DNA from 2 places in the Streptomyces sp. NPDC060035 genome. Region 1 is predicted to be linked to the other one. Evidence: predicted binding sites of a transcription regulator. Region 1 holds the regulator's gene; the other holds the start of a gene.
What was found. The regulator HrcA, encoded in region 1, represses chaperone genes, less so after heat shock. The targets are predictions, from matches to a motif close to TTNGCACTCNGNNNNNCNGAGTGCNAA.

Region 1 (6,346 bases):
GCCGGTCCTTGCCCTCGGCCGCCCGTACGACGCCTTCCGCCCAGCGGCCACGCCCATCGGTCAGGACGACGTCCTCCCCGGCGTGCAGCCGCTTGACGGACACGGCGTGCCGTCCCTCGGATCCTTCCAGGACGAACTCCGGCCCGCTGGGCATGTGTTCGACGACGAAGACCGGTGCCGTCACTGCGCACCCCTCCCACTCACTGCCGCCCACGCGGCGTCGATTTCGGCGGCGAGCAGTTCCACGAGTTCCCCGGCGGGCAGCTCGCGTGCCATCCGGTGGCCCTGGCCCGCCCACAGGGCCATGCCCTGGGCGTCGCCGGCCTTGGCGGCTGCCTTGCGCAGCCCACTGGTCATATGGTGCACCTGCGGGTAGGCGGCGGGGGCGTACGGGCCGTGCTCCCGTACGAAACGGTTGGCCAGCCCCCGTGCGGGGCGGCCGGAGAACGCCCGGGTCAGAGCAGTCGTGACGAACAGAGGGTTGGTCAGGGCCTGTTTGTGCAGCAGATGCGCCCCGGACTCGGGGCAGGCCAGGAACGCCGTGCCGAGCTGCGCCGCGTCGGCGCCCGCCGCGAGCACCGCCGCGATCTGGGAGCCGCGCATGAGCCCGCCGGCCGCGATGACCGGCAGTTGTACGGTCTCGCGGACCTGGGCGACGAGCGAGAGCAGTCCGGTGCCGGTGAGGCCTGCCTGCGCGTCGTCGTGGTGCGTGGACTGGTGGCCGCCCGCCTCGACGCCCTGGACGCAGACCGCGTCGGCACCCGCCCACTGCGCGTTGCGCGCCTCCTGCGGCGAGGTGACCGTCACGACGGTGAACGTACCGGCGCCGGCGAACGCGTCGAGGGTTTCCCGGGCGGGACAGCCGAAGGTGAAGGACACGACGGGTACGGGATCGTCCAGCAGTATCGCGACCTTGGCCTCGTAGCCGTCGTCGCCGCAGGAGTCCGGGTCGCCGAGCGGAGTCTCGTACCAGGTGGCCTCGCCCGCGAGCTGGTGGCGGTACACCTCCACGGCGCTCGGGTCGGCGAGCCCCGGCTGCGGCATGAAGAGGTTGACGCCGAACGGCTGTCCGGTCAGCCCGCGCAGCTGTTTGATCTCGTTGTACATCCCGTCCGCCGTCTTGTAGCCGGCGGCGAGGAAACCGAGCCCTCCGGCCTCGGCAACGGCCCCGACGAGCTGCGGGCAGGAGACACCGCCCGCCATCGGGGCCTGCACGATCGGATACCGGCAGAGATCGGTCAGCGCCAAGGACATGACGGCATCGTGCCACGTCCCGTGCGGCCTGCCGAATCAGCCGTTTCCGCTGGGCATACGGCCTGCCGCCGAACGCCGCACCGCCCGCCGGAGAACCGGCGGGCGGTGCGGGTGACGCTCGGAATCCGGTTCACCGGCCGTTGAAGGCGTCCTTCAGCCGGGAGAACAGCCCCTGCTGGCCCGGCTGGAACTGGCCGGTGGGCCGCTCCTCGCCACGCAGCTTCGCCAGCTCCCGCAGGAGGCGCTCCTGCTCGGGATCCATCTTCATCGGGGTCATGACCTCGACGTGCACGATCAGGTCGCCGCGCCCGCCACCGCGCAGATGCGTGATGCCGCGCCCGTGCAGCGGAACCGACTGACCGGACTGGGTGCCCGGCCTGATGTCGATCTCCTCCAGGCCGTCCAGCGTCTCCAGCGGCACCTGGGTACCGAGCGCCGCGGCCGTCATCGGGATGGTGACCGTGCAGTGCAGGTCGTCGCCACGCCGCTGGAACACCGCGTGCGAGAGCTCGTGGATCTCGACGTACAGATCGCCGGCCGGACCGCCGCCGGGGCCGACCTCTCCCTCGCCCGCGAGCTGGATCCGGGTGCCGTTGTCGACACCTGCCGGGATCTTCACGGTGAGGGTGCGCCGCGAGCGGATGCGGCCGTCACCGGCGCACTCGGGGCACGGCGTCGGCACGACCGTACCGAAGCCCTGGCACTGCGGGCAGGGCCGCGAAGTCATGACCTGGCCCAGGAAGGACCGGGTGACCTGCGAGACCTCGCCACGGCCGCGGCACATGTCGCAGGTCTGGGCGGAGGTGCCGGGTGCGGCTCCCTCACCGCTGCAGGTCGTACAGACGACCGCCGTGTCGACCTGGATGTCCTTGGTCGTACCGAAGGCCGCCTCGGAGAGGTCGATCTCCAGCCGGATCATCGCGTCCTGGCCGCGCCGGGTGCGGGAACGGGGTCCACGCTGCGACGCCGTGCCGAAGAACGCATCCATGATGTCGGAGAAGTTGCCGAAGCCGCCCTGTCCGAAACCGCCCGCGCCACCGCCTCCGGAAGCGGACAGCGGGTCGCCACCGAGGTCGTAGACCTGCTTCTTCTGCGGGTCCGACAGCACCTCGTAAGCGGCGTTGATCTCCTTGAACCGCTCCTGGGTCTTCGGATCCGGGTTGACATCCGGGTGCAGCTCGCGGGCGAGCCTGCGGAATGCCTTCTTGATCTCGTCCTGAGATGCGTCGCGGCGCACGCCGAGTACGGCGTAGTAGTCCGTGGCCACTTACGACTCCGCCAGGATCTGTCCGACGTAACGTGCCACTGCGCGTACCGCTCCCATCGTTCCGGGGTAGTCCATGCGGGTCGGTCCGACCACGCCGAGTTTGGCGACTGCCTCGTCGCCCGAACCGTAGCCGACCGCGACGACGGACGTGGAGTTGAGGCCCTCGTGGGCGTTCTCGTGCCCGATACGTACGGTCATGCCCGAGTCCTTGGCCTCACCGAGCAGCTTCAGCAGCACGACCTGTTCCTCCAATGCCTCCAGCACCGGCCGGATCATTACGGGGAAGTCGTGCCCGAAGCGGGTGAGGTTGGAGGTGCCGCCGATCATCAGCCGCTCCTCCGTCTCTTCGACCAGAGTTTCGAGAAGTACGGAGAGCACCGTCGAGACGGTGCCCCTGTCCTCGTTCTCGAAGGACTCCGGCAGGTCCTGCACCAGTTGCGGAACGTCCGCGAAGCGGCGTCCCACGACCCGGCTGTTGAGCCGGGCCCGCAGATCGGCGAGAGAGGTCTCACCGAACGGAGCAGGGCAGTCGATCATACGCTGTTCGACCCGGCCCGTGTCCGTGATCAGTACGAGCATCAGCCGGGCGGGGGCGAGCGCCAGCAGTTCGACGTGCCGCACCGTCGAGCGGGTCAGTGAGGGGTACTGCACGACGGCGACCTGCCGGGTCAGCTGCGCGAGCAGCCGCACGGTCCGGCCCACGACGTCGTCGAGGTCGACCGCTCCGGCGAGGAAGTTCTGAATCGCCCGGCGCTCCGGTGACGACAGGGGCTTGACGCCCGCGAGCTTGTCGACGAAGAGCCGGTACCCCTTGTCCGTCGGGATGCGCCCCGCACTGGTGTGCGGCTGGGCGATGAAGCCCTCGTCCTCCAGCACCGCCATGTCGTTGCGGACGGTGGCCGGGGAGACCCCGAGCTTGTGCCGCTCGGTGAGCGCCTTGGAGCCGACGGGCTCCTCGGTGCCGACATAGTCCTGGACGATGGCGCGCAGCACTTCGAGTCTGCGTTCGCTGAGCATCGCGCACACCTCCAGCTGTGGTTCTCCGGTGTCTGCCTGGCACTCTGCGCTTTCGAGTGCCAGCAATCCCCCCGGTCAGTGTACGGGGGCGGGGTGGGCCGAGGGCAAGGCCGACCGGCCACGCCGTCGCGGGACTGCGCAGGTCGTTGCCGATAGCGTCGTTGCATGGACGCCTCTTGGGAAGAGTACGGCTGGGAGCGGTTGGGCAACGTTACGGGGCGCCGGCGCCTTCCCGTCTGGGACGCGACGGCCGCACTGGTCGCCGGGACGGAGGGCGCACTGCTCTACGACACCGGCTCGACGCTCCGGGAGGGCGCCGAACTGCGGAACCGGGCCGAGGGGCTGCTCGGCCGGAGGGTGACGCATATCGCACTGAGCCACCCGCATTTCGACCATGTCCTCGGCACCGCGGCCTTCGCCGGGGCGGAGGTCTACGGGGCGGTCGGCACGAAGGAGCTGCTGGGGCGCTGCGCGGAGGAGCTTCGCGCGGACGCGGTGCGTCACGGCATGCCCGAGCACGACGCCACCGTGGCGACGGACGTCCTGGTGGCCCCGCGGCATGAGGTGAGCGGTGAGTGGACGCTCGGCCTGGGCGGCGGGCTCCAGGTGCTGCTGGCCAACGTGGGGCCCGGCCACAGCGGCCACGACCTCGCGGTGCTGGTGCCGGGCTCACCCTCGGTGGTGCTCTGCGGCGACCTGGTCGAGGAGTCCGGCGAACCGCAGGCGGGCCCGGACGCGGTACCGGCCCGCTGGCCTGCCGCGCTGGACCGGCTGCTGTCCCTGGGCGGCGAGGACGCGCTGTACGTACCGGGGCACGGTGCCGTCGTGGACGCCGCGTTCGTACGGGCGCAGCGCGATCGGCTGGCCGTTCGGTTCGGCGTGTCCTGAGGGGCCGGCGATCTATCGTCGTGCCATGCGCAGCTACCAGCCGGACCTGACCCCGCCGTGGAAGCGGTCCGCTCCCGTCCCCGAGGTCCCCGCCGATCCCGATCTGGTCGTGGAGGAGGTTGCCACCGGTTTCTGCGGTGCGGTGATCCGCTGCGAGAGGACGGCCCAGGGGCCGACGGTCACGCTGGAGGACCGCTTCGGCAAGCACCGGGTGTTCCCGATGGAGCCGCGCGGCTTCCTGCTGGAGGGCCGGGTGGTCACCCTCGTACGCCCGGCGGCCGGAGGACCGGTCGGGCCGGCCCGTACGGCCTCCGGATCGGTCGCGGTCCCCGGGGCGCGGGCCCGGGTGGCGCGGGCAGGCCGGATCTATGTGGAGGGCCGGCACGACGCCGAGCTGGTCGAGCGGGTCTGGGGCGACGACCTGCGCATCGAGGGCGTGGTCGTGGAGTACCTGGAGGGCATCGACGACCTCCCGGCGATCGTGCGTGCTTTCGCCCCGGGCCCCGATGCCCGGCTCGGCGTCCTGGTCGACCACCTGGTTCCGGGCTCCAAGGAGTCCCGTATCGCCGCGCAGGTCACGGACCAGGACGTGCTGGTCGTGGGGCACCCGTACATCGATGTCTGGGAGGCGGTGAAGCCGTCGTCCGTGGGCATCGCGGGGTGGCCGGTCGTGCCGCGGGGCCAGGACTGGAAGACGGGCGTGTGCCGTTCGCTGGGGTGGCCGGAGAACACGGGCGCGGCCTGGCAGCACATTCTTTCCACGGTGCATTCCTACCGGGACCTGGAACCACAACTCCTGGGTCGTGTCGAGGAATTGATCGACTTCGTCACGCTTCCTGCCTGATGTCCCGAGGCCGTTGAAGAGGATCCGGTACCGATCCCCATGAATGCCCGCGCCACACACGCCTCATCGGTTATTGAGAGGTGAGGGGCCCGACGGTTTCACGTGGCTGGACGGGCCCAGCAGGCAAAAGGGGAAGGCCGGGGGCGGATGGCGCGCGAAGTGTGGCGGGACAGTGCGGAGAACGAGGCGGCCTCCGCTGTCTTCCACCTCATGCAGCAGCTGATCGACCAGTACCGGGTCAACCGGCCCGTGATGCCCCTGGTGGTCGCGCAGGCCGAGGACGCCGGTGCCGGAGCCGACATCGACGACAGGGTCGCGCAGATCGTCCGCCAGGTGCACCGGGCGAACCAGCTGCGCCGCGTCCCCGTGAAGCTGCTGGACGGCCACGGCTCCACCCCGTACGAGGCGGCACTCTCCATGGTGCGCGCGCTGACCGAGCGGCCCTGGGAGACCCGGGGCACCTCGCAGTACAAGCCCTTCGCCTTTCCCCGCTCCCGTCTCCTCGACGCCATCGAGCAGGCCACCGCGACGGTCCTCGCGCAGCAGCCCGAGCGGGGCGCCGCCCGTGAGGACCGCGACGAACGGATTCTGGAGCAGCTGGGCAGCCTGCGCTGGCGGGCGAGCCGGTCGAGGGGGAACAACTGGTGGGGCTCGCTGCGCGCGTCGATCCGGCCGGAGACCTTCCTGGGTGCCGTCTTCATCGCCGTGCTCAGTGTGCTGCTCGGCGAGATCGGCTGGCTGCTGACCGCCCTGGTCGCCTCCGGCGCCCTGCTCGGCCTCGCGGTCGTGCGGCTGGTGACCACGGCGGCGCCGCCGCTGCTGTGGCTGCGCCGGGCCAGCCGGTGGCTGGCGACCACCTCCTCGCTGGCCGCGTCCAGCACCGGATATCCGTCCGACGGCTGGTCGCGGTTCTCGCCCAGCCGTTCGTGGCGGGTGATTCGGGCCAGGGCGGCCGCTGTCGCCGAGCGGGTGGCCGATGCGGGGGCGGGCGTGGAGGACGCGCGCCAGTTCCATCTGGAGCTGCGGGTCCAGGCACTGCTGGAGGATCTGCTGGACAACTATCGGCCGCACGCCCT
Region 2 (6,346 bases), on a different contig from region 1:
GGTCGCGATCGTGCACCGCCCCGACCACGAGGTCACCGCCGCCCTGGAGTTCCGGGCGATGACGACCGAGCGGGAGCTGCTGCCCCACCTGCTCGCCGCCGGGGACGCGCTGCACCCGGAGGCGCTGCGCAAAGCGCGGGGGTACCTGGAGAAGTACGGGTCATGACCATCCCCCGGGCGGATGAACGGCCCGCGGTCACCGGGCACTAACGTGCCGCATATGACGACTGCACTGATTACGGGCGCGACGGCGGGGATCGGGGCCGCCTTCGCACGGCGGCTCGCGGGTGACGGGCACAATCTGGTGCTGGTTGCGCGTGACACCGAACGGCTGCGGGTCCAGGCCACGGAACTGCACGACCGGCACGGCATCGAGGCGGAGGTCCTGAGGGCCGACCTGTCCACCGACTCAGGGATCGAGGCGGTCGAAACGCGCCTGAGGGACCGCCAGAACTCCGTCGACCTGCTGGTCAACAACGCCGGGTTCGGCAACAAGGGGCGCTATCTGGACGTGCCCATGGCCGACGAGCTGACGATGCTGAAGGTGCACTGCGAAGCCGTGCTGCGGCTGACCTCGGCCGCGGCGGCCGGGATGCAGGAGCGCGGGCGCGGCGGGGTGGTCAACGTGGCCTCCGTGGCGGCCTTCCTGCCCCGGGGCACCTACGGGGCGTCGAAGGCATGGGTCGTGCAGTTCACCCAGGGCGCGGCCAAGGACCTCGCGGGGTCGGGGGTGCGGCTGATGGCCCTGTGCCCCGGCTTCGTACGGACGGAGTTCCACGAGCGGGCCGGAATGGGAACCGGCAACATCCCGGACTGGATGTGGCTCGACGCGGACAAGCTGGTCGCGGCGGCCCTGGCCGATCTGGCCCGGGGCAGGTCGGTGTCGATTCCCGACGCGCGGTACAAGGCGCTGATGGGCCTGGTGAAGCTGGCCCCCCGGGGCCTGCTGGGCGGAGTGACGTCCCGCGCGGGCCGCACGTACGGTCCGAAGTAGCGGGCGAGCCGGTCACCGTGCGGTCCCCGGGACGGGCGCCGCACGACGGCCGGGACCCGGTGCGCCGCGACGGGATGCCGGACCTCGCCCGGCACAACGGCCGAGGCCCGGTGCCCCCGCGACGGGGGTACCGGGCCTCGGCTGCGTACGGAACCGTACTAGTGGGAGTGACCGTGGCCGTGACCGTTGTCGGCCTCGTCATCGGCCGGCTTCTCGACGACCAGGGTCTCGGTCGTGAGCAGCAGCGACGCGATGGACGCGGCGTTCTCCAGGGCGGAGCGGGTGACCTTGACCGGGTCGATGACGCCGGCCTTCACCAGGTCGCCGTACTCGCCGGTCGCGGCGTTGAAGCCCTGGCCCTTCTCGAGCTCGGCGACCTTCGAGGTGATGACGTAGCCCTCGAGGCCCGCGTTCTCCGCGATCCAGCGCAGCGGCTCGACGGCGGCGCGGCGCACGACCGCGACACCCGTGGCCTCGTCGCCGGTCTTGCCGAGGTTGCCCTCGAGGACCTTGACGGCGTGGACCAGAGCGGAGCCACCACCGGAGACGATGCCCTCCTCGACCGCGGCGCGGGTCGCGGAGATGGCGTCCTCCAGACGGTGCTTCTTCTCCTTGAGCTCCACCTCGGTGGCTGCACCGACACGGATCACGCACACGCCGCCGGCCAGCTTCGCGAGGCGCTCCTGGAGCTTCTCGCGGTCCCAGTCGGAGTCCGTGGACTCGATCTCGGCCTTGATCTGGTTGACGCGGCCCTTGACGTCGGCGGACTCGCCGCCGCCGTCGACGATGGTCGTGTCGTCCTTGGAGACGGTGACGCGGCGGGCGGTGCCCAGCACGTCCAGACCGGCCTGGTCGAGCTTGAGGCCGACCTCCTCGGCGATGACGGTCGCACCCGTGAGGGTGGCGATGTCGCCGAGCATGGCCTTGCGGCGGTCACCGAAGCCCGGGGCCTTCACCGCGACGGCGTTGAAGGTGCCACGGATCTTGTTGACGACGAGGGTGGAGAGCGCCTCGCCCTCGACGTCCTCGGCGATGATCAGCAGCGGCTTGGAGCCACCCGCCTGGATGACCTTCTCCAGCAGCGGGAGCAGGTCCTGGATGGAGCCGATCTTGCCCTGGTGGATCAGGATGTACGGGTCGTCGAGGACGGCCTCCATACGCTCCTGGTCGGTCACCATGTACGGGGACAGGTAGCCCTTGTCGAAGGCCATGCCCTCGGTGAACTCGAGGTCCAGACCGAAGGTGTTGGACTCCTCGACGGTGATGACACCGTCCTTGCCGACCTTGTCCATCGCGTCCGCGATGAGCTCGCCGACCTGCGTGTCCTGCGCGGAGAGCGCGGCCACGGCGGCGATGTCGGACTTGTCGTCGATCGGGCGCGCGGTCGCGAGGAGCTCCTCGGACACGGCCTTCACGGCTGCGTCGATGCCCTTCTTCAGGGCGGCCGGGGAAGCACCCGCGGCTACGTTGCGCAGGCCCTCGCGGACGAGCGCCTGGGCCAGGACGGTGGCGGTGGTGGTGCCGTCACCGGCCACGTCGTTGGTCTTGGTCGCCACCTCCTTCACCAGCTGGGCACCGAGGTTCTCGAACGGGTCGTCGAGCTCGACCTCGCGCGCGATGGTGACACCGTCGTTGGTGATGGTGGGAGCGCCGAACTTCTTGTCGATGACGACGTTGCGGCCCTTGGGGCCGATCGTCACCTTGACCGTGTCGGCAAGCTTGTTGACGCCGCGCTCAAGGGCGCGACGGGCGTCCTCGTCGAACTTCAGAATCTTCGCCATGGGCTGTTTTCTGTCCTCTCAAACGAACTGCGCCCCTGACCGCCCGGCTAGGTATTTCGCAGGGGGCCAGGGGCGCAGAACAGAAGCAAACGTGGGTGAATTACTTCTCGATGATCGCGAGCACGTCGCGAGCCGAGAGGACGAGGTACTCCTCGGCGTTGTACTTCACCTCGGTGCCGCCGTACTTGCTGTACAGAACGACGTCGCCGGTCTTGACGTCGAGCGGAAGGCGCTCGCCGTTCTCGAAGCGGCCCGGGCCCACGGCCAGGACGACGCCCTCCTGGGGCTTCTCCTTGGCAGTGTCCGGAATGACCAGGCCGGAAGCCGTGGTCTGCTCGGCGTCGAGCGGCTGGACCACAATGCGGTCCTCGAGCGGCTTGATCGCAACCTTGGAGCTGGTGGTCGACACGATCCGGTCTCCCCCTTCGGAGATCTCACGGGGTTTAACAGTCTGTGGGTGGCGACCAGGTCGATCCGTCGTCGCGGGTGCCGGACCTGCCCTGTCGCGCAGTGGTGCTGGCACTCTCCAGTGGGGAGTGCCAGACATGAGACTATGACCGCGATTAGCACTCGGTCAAGCGGAGTGCCAATTCACCACCCTCGCGTGGCGCCGCGGCCGAGTCGCCCGGCGGCACATGGGCCCGGCATCGACCGGCAGTCCGCACGGTCACCGTACGGACAACGCGGGGGCACGCCGTGGCGTTCCGCACGACGGTACGGTCGCGCCCTGCCTGCTGCCGGACGGCCTGCGGGGACAGCGCCGACGACGCGCGCGCACCCCTCCACAGGCACGTGCGCCCGGCCCGAGGCCCCTCAGACGTAGTCCTCCAGCTTCGCCACGGCGTAGCCCTCGTCCGTGATCGTCCTCATGACGCGGCGGACCATGTCCGCCATGGATCCCTTCCAGTCCGCGCGCCCGCGGAAGTGGGTGAGGATGATGTCGCCGGGATGCAGTTCCCGGTCCCACTCCCGCCATTCCATGTGGTCGGGGAAGGCCTCCGCGGACCACAGGGGCACGGCCTTGACCCCACAGGACTTGGCGATGCGCAGGGTGTCGCGGTCGTAGTTGCCGAACGGCGGCCGGAAGAGGGTCGGACGCTTCCCGAAGTACTTCTCGATCTTGTCCTGCTCGCCGCAGATCTCCCGGCGCTGATCGGTCCTCGTGAGCCCCGGCAGATAGCGGTGGTTCAGCGTGTGGTTGCTGAGGGTGACGCCGCGCGCCTGCATCTCCTTGAAGTAGCCGTAGTTGTCGCTGACCACGTAGTCGCTGAGGAAGGCGCTGTACGGGATGTTCAGCTCCGTCATCATGCGCAGCAGCTCGGGGTCCTTCTCCGCGCCGTCGTCCATCGTCAGGAAGACGATCCGCTCCTTGGTCGGCACGGTGGTGAACACCGGCGGCAGCTCTTCCCCGCCCTCGACCTCGAAGCCCTTACGGGTGGTGATGTGCGGCTTCACGGCCGGCGGCGCCGGGGCGGCCAGCGGCACCTCGGCCAGCCCCCACTTCTTCGCGGCGGCCACGCGGGCCGCCTGCTGCCGCTTCAGCCGCTCGGCATGGGTGTCGACCGCGGGTGCGGGCCCCGCCTGGGCGGCCGCACCCGACTGCTCCGCGACCGGTTTCCCCTGCGCGGCCCCGCCGCCGGACTCCGCCGCGCACCCGGAGGCGACAGCGACGGCCAGCAGGACGGCCAGAGCCGCACAGACCGGCCTGTGCCTCTTTGTGGCGTATTTTTCGTTTTGTCGTACTAGCTGCATGGCGCCGCATCCTGCCAGCCGGTCCCCGCCCTCCTCCCGCGACACCTCCACCGGAACCGCCGGGTCCCCCGGCTGGCTCACAATGGACCCGTGAACGCCCTCTCCGCCGACGATCCCGCCGGTCCCGCCGACCCGCTCGCCGCTTTCGCCGCCCTGCGCAGCCCCGAGGGCACGGCGCTCCTCGACGAGCTGCGCGACCACGACCCCGCCCGGGAGCTGGCCACAGCCACCCGGCTGCGCCGCTCCCATCCGGCGGGCCTGGTGTCGGCGGCGCTGGGGCAGGCGCGGCTGCGGCAACGGGCAGCGGCGAAGTTCGGCGCCGAGGACGCGTACCGGATGTTCTTCACCCCGAACGGCGTGGAGCAGGCGACCCGGACCTCGGTCGCCACCTACCGCGCCGCCCGGTTCGCCGGCCTCGGTGGCGTCCGGAGTGTGGCCGACCTGTGCTGCGGGATCGGCGGCGACGCGATCGCCCTCGCCCGGGCGGGCATCTCGGTGCTGGCCGTGGACCGCGACCCGCTGACCGCCGAGGTCGCCCGCGCCAATGCCGCGGCGCTCGGTCTCGACGGCCTCATCGAGGTGCGGTGCTCCGACGTCACGGAGATCGACACATCCGCGTACGACGCGGTCTTCGTCGACCCGGCCAGGCGCGGCGGCCGCGGCAGGATCTTCGACCCCGAGGCGTACTCACCGCCGCTCTCCTGGGCGACCGGGGCAGCGCTGAAGGCTCCCCGCGCGGCGCTGAAGATCGCCCCCGGTGTCCCTCACGAGGCGATCGGTCCGCAGGCGGAAGCCGAGTGGATCTCGGACAGCGGCGATGTGAAGGAAGCCGTGCTGTGGTTCGGCGAGGGCTTCACCCCGGGCGCCTTCCGGGCCACGCTGCTGCCCTCCCGCGCGACCCTCGTGGCCGCCGCCCCGCTCCCCGCCCCGCCCGTAGGCGCCGTCGGCCGCTTTCTGTACGAGCCCGACGGCGCTGTCATCCGCGCCCATCTGGTCGCGGACATCGTGGAACGGTGCGGGGGCAGGCTGATCGACGAGACGATCGCGTACGTCACGAGCGACGAGCCGTACGACTCCGACTGCACGACCGCGTACGAGATCACCGACCATCTGCCCTTCAACATGAAGAAGCTGAAGGCCCTGCTGCGGGAGCGGAAGGTCGGCGTCCTGACCGTCAAGAAGCGCGGATCGGCGGTCGAACCCGAGGAACTGCGCCGGAAGATGAAGCTCCAGGGGCCGCATGCGGCCACCGTGTTCCTGACCCGGGTCGCCGGCGCCCCGACGATGCTGATCGGACACCCGGTGAAGCAGCCCTGATCAGCGGCCGGCGCCGCCGTCCACCTGGACCAGCGGCTCGGCCGGCGCGCCGATCAGCACCCGCACCACCCAACGGCGGTGGGCGAACGCCTTGACGACGCCGATCAGCCCGGCCAGCCAGGCGACGAGCCCGAGCCCCATCAGGAACGCCACCATGCCGTACGTCTCCTGGCCCGCCCTGGCCGTCGCCGGGACGATCACACAGGTGTACAGGCCGACCGCGCACAACAGGTACGACGCCAGCATCCAGACGAGTCCGGCCGCGGGCCTGCGCAGCGGCATGTCCCCCACCGGGTCCCGGTCGAGGCCGCCCCACTCCACCAGGAGCCGGCGCACCGCCCGGTCCCTGCGCACACCGAGCACGACGAAGACGGCCGAGGGAATCAGCAGGCCGACGCCGATGACGACACAGACGAGACCCATGAACGCGCTGATGACGTCGTAGGACTCCTCGAAGGTGACCAGTGCGGTGCCGACGAACGACCAGCCGAGCGCGGCAAGT

Region 2: groES (co-chaperone GroES) is a predicted target of HrcA. The motif match lies at 3,339-3,365, and genes of this name have one in related genera.

The regions. Positions count from the first base shown of each region.
Region 1 is NZ_JBHWVO010000032.1:67,557-73,902, forward strand. Features, by position in the region: gene ACFWBQ_RS33635 (16S rRNA (uracil(1498)-N(3))-methyltransferase) at 1-184, opposite strand, end outside; gene ACFWBQ_RS33640 (nitronate monooxygenase) at 181-1,254, opposite strand; gene dnaJ (molecular chaperone DnaJ) at 1,385-2,521, opposite strand; gene hrcA (heat-inducible transcriptional repressor HrcA) at 2,522-3,538, opposite strand; gene ACFWBQ_RS33655 (MBL fold metallo-hydrolase) at 3,704-4,426, shown strand; gene ACFWBQ_RS33660 (DUF3097 domain-containing protein) at 4,452-5,270, shown strand; gene ACFWBQ_RS33665 (ABC transporter substrate-binding protein) at 5,418-6,346, shown strand, end outside.
Region 2 is NZ_JBHWVO010000022.1:6,711-13,056, forward strand. Features, by position in the region: gene ACFWBQ_RS28620 (MOSC domain-containing protein) at 1-166, shown strand, start outside; gene ACFWBQ_RS28625 (SDR family NAD(P)-dependent oxidoreductase) at 221-994, shown strand; gene groL (chaperonin GroEL) at 1,153-2,775, opposite strand; gene groES (co-chaperone GroES) at 2,876-3,184, opposite strand; gene ACFWBQ_RS28640 (polysaccharide deacetylase family protein) at 3,589-4,527, opposite strand; gene ACFWBQ_RS28645 (methyltransferase domain-containing protein) at 4,618-5,844, shown strand; gene ACFWBQ_RS28650 (hypothetical protein) at 5,845-6,346, opposite strand, start outside.